DNA from 2 places in the Methylophilus sp. Leaf414 genome. Region 1 is predicted to be linked to the other one. Evidence: predicted binding sites of a transcription regulator. Region 1 holds the regulator's gene; the other holds the start of a gene.
What was found. Region 1 encodes sigma-54, which starts transcription at its own class of promoters, with help from an activator protein. Its sites were predicted from a motif close to TGGCACNNTTCCTGCT; they were not measured.
Positions count from the first base shown of each region.

Region 2: the regulator sigma-54 is predicted to act here: its motif matches at 1,165-1,180, upstream of ASG24_RS05275 (circularly permuted type 2 ATP-grasp protein).

Region 1 is NZ_LMQQ01000005.1:69,168-72,330, reverse strand. Features, by position in the region: gene lptA (lipopolysaccharide transport periplasmic protein LptA) at 1-219, shown strand, start outside; gene lptB (LPS export ABC transporter ATP-binding protein) at 231-977, shown strand; gene ASG24_RS12910 (RNA polymerase factor sigma-54) at 984-2,531, shown strand; gene tyrS (tyrosine--tRNA ligase) at 2,596-3,163, opposite strand, start outside.
Region 2 is NZ_LMQQ01000002.1:174,597-177,759, forward strand. Features, by position in the region: gene ASG24_RS05275 (circularly permuted type 2 ATP-grasp protein) at 1-1,129, opposite strand, end outside; gene ASG24_RS05280 (hypothetical protein) at 1,323-1,844, opposite strand; gene ASG24_RS05285 (YicC/YloC family endoribonuclease) at 1,954-2,847, opposite strand; gene ASG24_RS05290 (serine/threonine-protein kinase) at 2,981-3,163, shown strand, end outside.

The DNA.
Region 1 (3,163 bases):
GAATATGCAGAAGTGATCGGTGGCACTAAAGCAAACCCGAATGGCACCGCCAACAGCCGCGTGAAAGCTACCATACAGCCAAAAAACAAAACAACCCCACCAGTGTTAGATAACAAATCTAATACCCAACAAGGGTTGCGGATGAATCGCTCGTTGCAGTTAAGGACTGAACCGGTACCCGATGCACCTGAAAACGGATCCAAGAAAGAATCACAGTAAAGACTGGCAATATGCAAACAACCGTTTCTCCAGACAACAGCCATTTGTGCGTCAGCCATTTAAAAAAAACCTATCAGGGCCGTACCGTCGTCAGAAACACCACGCTTGATTTGCACAGTGGTGAAGTGATCGGATTACTGGGTCCGAATGGTGCAGGCAAAACCACTAGCTTCTATATGATTGTTGGCCTGGTGGCATTGGATGACGGCCGTATCACCCTGGATGGTACCGATGTTAGCCACGCCCCCATGCATGAGCGTGCGCGTATGGGTCTGGCCTACCTGCCGCAGGAAGCCTCCATTTTTCGCAAGATGTCTGTGACCGATAATATTCTTTCGATACTGGAAACCCGTCCTTATACCGCTGAACAGCGTGAAGCCAAACTGGAATCATTGCTGGATCAGCTACATATCCAGCATATCCGCAATAGCCAGGCTGTCAGTTTGTCAGGGGGTGAGCGCCGCCGGGTTGAAATCGCGCGTTGCCTGGCAACTGACCCGAAGTTTATTCTGCTGGATGAGCCATTTGCCGGGATTGACCCGATTGCGGTGATCGAGATCCAGAAAATTATCCGTTACCTCAGCAGCCAGAATATAGGCATTTTAATCACAGATCATAACGTGCGTGAAACGCTGGATATATGCGACCGCGCTTATATCGTGAATGAAGGCGCCATCTTTGCCGCGGGTACGCCGGATGAAATCATCCAGAACGAAGGTGTACGTGAAGTATATCTGGGCAAAAACTTTAGGCTGTAATTTGTTATGAAGCAAAACCTGCAATTACGCATGTCGCAAAACCTGGCTCTGACGCCGCAGTTGCAGCAGTCTATCCGTCTGTTGCAATTGTCGACGCTGGAACTTAACCAGGAGCTGGAAGCCATCTTGCAGGAAAATCCTTTACTGGAAATGGCTGACAATGAAGAAGGCGAGTTTGAAGATAACACGCCCGAAGCACCGTTGCAGGCTCAGGCTGAAGTGGAAGATGCCAGTTCATTTGACGTTGCCATTCAACAGGATATTTCTTCGCCAGCCGATACTTTGCGTGAAGAATTACGGGATGACCTTAGCGGTAACGAAGGCGAATTACCCAACCTTAATGAAGAATTCACACCGCCGGAATTTGAAGATGATTATGGCGAATTTGGCAGTACCAGCAATTGGGACGAGGCAGGCCGCAACAATAATGACGATGAAGACGGCGATTTCTCCCGCCAGGATGCCAGCAGCATCAGCTTGCGTGAGCACCTCATAGACCAGATTCAGCTGGCGCATTTATCGCACCGTGATATGAGCCTGGTTAAACTGCTGCTCGACAGCATTAATGATGACGGCTATCTCGAACAGGATCTGCAGGAAGTCGTTGAAAACCTGCCGCTTGAACTTGAGGTAGATTTGCTCGAGCTGGAGACCGCACTCAAGCTGATCCAGAATCTTGATCCCATCGGCATAGGTGCACGCGATTTGCGTGAATGCCTGTTATTGCAACTTAATGCCTTGCCTGGGGATACGCCCTACCTGAAAACCGCCATTGCACTGGTCAAAGATCATCTGGCACTGCTTGCCAATAAAGATTTTGTGAAGCTGCGCAAACAATTGAGTTGCGATGAAACCTCACTCAAAGGCGCGCAACAGCTAATCCGCCAGCAAAACCCGAGGCCGGGTAGCGAATTTTCCAATTTCAGCCACGATCATTTTATCCAGCATGATGTGGTGGTCAAAAAGATTAAAGGTATTTGGGTAGCTACCCTGAATGATGGCGTGATCCCTAAATTGCGCATCAACCAGATGTATGCCGATATTCTTAAACGTAATCGTGAGAGTTCCGGCCAGTATCTGCAAAGCCAGATGCAAGAAGCCAAATGGATGATCAAGAATATCCAGCAACGATTCTCGACCATATTGCGCGTATCGCAAGCAATTGTGGATAGGCAGCGCAACTTTTTTGAGCACGGTGACATTGCCATGCGCCCGCTGGTATTACGTGAGATTGCCGAAGAACTCGAATTGCACGAAAGCACCATTTCCAGGGTAACTACGCATAAGTATATGCTCACACCACGCGGCGTTTATGAACTTAAATACTTCTTTGGCAGCTCAGTTGCGACAGATGCTGGTGGTTCCTGCTCGGCGACGGCGATCCGAGCACTGATCAAACAGATGGTCGCAGAAGAAAACGTCAAAAAACCATTGTCAGATAATCAGATTACCGACACCCTGGCACAACAGGGCATTGTGGTAGCGCGCCGGACCATTGCCAAATATCGTGAATCATTGAGCATTCCACCCGCCAATTTGCGTAAGTCACTTTAAAGCGTAATCTCTATATTCCAGAAAAAAGCCGCTAAAAAGCGGCCTTTTACTTTCAAGCAGTTAATTACTTAATGGTTATTTTGGCGAACTTGCGTTTGCCAACTTGGGCCACCACCACGCCTTTTTCCAATTGCTGATTTTTGTCTTCCACTTTTACGCTATCCAGTTTCACTCCACCTTGCTGAATGGCACGCATCGCTTCACTGGTGCTTTCTACCAGGCCAGCCAGTTTCAGTAACTGGCTGATACCAATACTCTCGCCTTCAATGGCCACTTCCACTTCCGGCACATCATCAGGGATGCCACCTTTGGCGCGCGTCTGGAAATCTGCCAGTGCTTTTTCTGCTGCTGCCTGTCCGTGGAATCGGGCTACGATTTCCTGCGCAAAACCTACCTTGATATTACGCGGGTTTTCGCCACCGGCAACTTGCGCTTTCCATTCGGCGATCGTTTCCAGTGAGGCAAAAGACAGTAAATCAATATAGCGCCACATCAGCGTGTCGGAGACAGACATGATTTTGGCAAAAATTAATTCGGGTGCCTCGCTGATACCAATATAGTTGCCCAGCGATTTGGACATTTTATTAACGCCATCAAGACCTTCCAGCAATGGCATCATCAGCACACACTGC
Region 2 (3,163 bases), on a different contig from region 1:
TGCCGTAGCCGCCGGAACCTTGCACTTCCTTGACGACCAGCTCGGGAAGATGATCCAGCACATAGGCCAGATCATCTTCCTTGCTGAGTTGATACGTAGGTACGTTCTGCAGGATGGGAGACTCACCCAGGTAAAATTTAATCATCTCCGGCACATAAATATATGTTGCCTTGTCATCGGCCACGCCGGTACCTACGGCGTTAGCCAATGTGACGCCACCATTGCGGTAGACGGAGAGCAGACCCGGCACGCCCAGCATGGAGTCGGGCTTGAATACCAGAGGGTCAAGGTAGTCGTCGTCGATGCGGCGGTAAATCACGTCCACCCGTTGCGGGCCTTGCGTGGTGCGCATATAGACGGCGTTATTGCGGACAAACAAATCCTGGCCTTCCACCAGTTCAATACCCATTTGCTGGGCGAGGAAGGCGTGTTCAAAGTAGGCGCTGTTGTAGGCGCCAGGAGAAAGTAATACCACGGTCGGGTCAGTGACCCCGGTCTGCGCGACAGAGCGCAAATTGTTTAGCAGCACATGCGGGTAGTGTTCGACAGGGGCAATCGGGTATTTTTTGAATAAATCAGGGAACAACCGCATCATCATTTTGCGGTCTTCCAGCATGTACGATACGCCAGACGGCGTACGCAGGTTATCCTCCAGTACATAGAACTGCGATTCGCTGGTGCGTACCAGGTCAATCCCGGCTACATGTGCATAAATCTGGTTTGGCACATTCACACCGACCATTTCCGGGCGGTATTGCGAGTTGGTCAAAATGCTGTGCGGCACAATGCCGGCCTTGATAATTTCCTGGTCATGGTAAATATCATGCAGGAACATATTCAGGGCGCGGACACGTTGCACCGCACCTTTGGAGAGATGCGCCCATTCACTGGCAGAAATCATGCGCGGGATCACGTCAAACGGAATCAGGCGCTCGGCTCCGTCTTCTTCACCGTAGACATTAAAAGTAATGCCGACACGGCGGAACAATACTTCGGCTTCAGCCCGTTTGGCCGCCAATTGCTGTGTAGGTACAGCACTCAACCAGCGGTCGTAAGCCTGGTAGATGCCACGTACATTGCCACCATACCCCTGCATTTCATCAAAAAACTGTTTGGCCGTTTGCGTCATGGTCCATGACCTTTACATTATTTGTATCTGATATCAGCAAGGTGTGTGCCAGCCAGAAAAATAGTTTTAAATCATTGAGTTAAGTAAAAACATGATTCCGAGAACATACTTAATGCACCATTAAGGTGCGTGTGAGGATGCGGTTATTGGTGCGATATTTTAGAAGTTGGATGCGTAAAGGTCTTGAAAATGCTTATTTGTAGCTGAACGATTGCTCAAATTTTTCCAGTACCTTTAAATCCACTTCGGTGGGATTGACATAAGAAATATGCACATTGTTCCACTTGTTGCGATAGGAAAATAGAAAATAGACATGCCGTTGCTTGATACTTTTATCCTGAAAACTGTTTTCCAGCTCATAGTTGAGTTTGCAGTAATTGCTGTTGCAGCTTTTTTGCACGCTGGCCTGGTTGATCAACGGCTCTTTACTGGCCTTAGTCCAAAAGCAGTTCAGTACATTTTCATGTGAGTCACCGCCATCGCACGCTGGCGTATCCACATTGATTACTACCGAGAAGAAATTGGCGTTGCCATAATACATATAGTGGTCATTGGAGTCCGCTTCCCTGACCGGCCGGAGCGGAGGTGCATCGAAAGTAATTGCCCAGCCCTGGTCCGGGATAGTCAGGGTGGTGATTTCAGCAACGGAAAGTTGGGGAAATACGCTGGTCAAGACATAGACGCAGAAAGGTAAAGCATAGCGGAGAAGATGCATGGTTCTAGACCCTATGTTTTCTTGGAGTGATCTGACTATACCATCATGCCAGTAGGGTTAAGCCACTTTGCAGGCGAAGTGGCTTAATTATTTATGCAAATTGTTGCATTTATTCAATATTCTGGATTTGTTCGCGCATTTGCTCGATCAGCACTTTTAACTGCATGGACACCTGGGTGGTTTCAATCGCAACTGATTTTGAGCCCAATGTATTCGCTTCACGATTCATTTCCTGCATAAGGAAATCCAGCTTTTTACCGACGGCGCCGCCAACGCTAAGAATACGGTCCATCTCGGTAATGTGCGAATTCAGTCTCGCCAGCTCCTCATCCACATCGGTGCGCTGCGCATACAACACGATTTCCTGGCGCACGCGGTCATCATCGGCTTGCATCGCTTCGCGCAATTTGGCGGTGAGTTTTTCCTGGTATTGCTGAATCGCTTGCGGTAATAACGGCTTCACAATACTGATTTGCTCGCGCACGCCTTGCAGCCTGTCCAGCAATACCTGTTTGAGTTTTTCGCCTTCACGCTGGCGCGCGGCAATTAGTTCGTCTATCGTCTGGCTCAATCCCTGTTGCAGACTTTCTGCCATGGCTTCAGTATCTACCGCCTCAGTTTGCAATACGCCCGGTAACTTGAAAATATCTACCAGATTTACCGGCTGTGCTTGTGGGAAGTGCTGGTTCAGGTCTTTCAAAGTCTGTGCAATCTGCGCGACCATGGTTGGGTTGAGCGCCAGTTTACTGCTACTTGCGCTATCGCTTTTCAGGCTCAACCGGCATTCCACTTTGCCGCGACCAAGCCTGGTCTGCAGCTGTTCGCGCACCAACGGTTCAAACTGGCGCAAGCTGTCTTCAATTTTGACATTCAACTCCAGGTAACGATGATTCACTGCGCGCAATTCGATCAGTAACAGGCCTGCCGGAAAGCGGGTTTCGCTGTTGGCAAAGCCAGTCATACTTAAAATGGGTTGATGATTGGTATTCTTTTTGGAAGTCATTATTCGCTCCGAGCTAAGCGGGGGATTGTATCAAAAGCGGTATCGATATGCGAAAATAGCGTTATAACAAGTTAACACAGTTTATTTCGTGTTTTCCTCAATAAAAGCCATGATTAAGTACGTTAACCATTAAGTGAAGCTCGCCAATAAAATCGATATTGCACTGCCAGTAGGCACCGTGTTGCATGACTACACCATCACACGGGTGCTGAGTCTGGGCGGGTTTAGCTTCGTCTATCTGGCACAGGATAAACAGAAAAATACTGTCGCCATCAAAGAATATATGCCGGTGACACTGGCCAAGCGCGATGGCCAG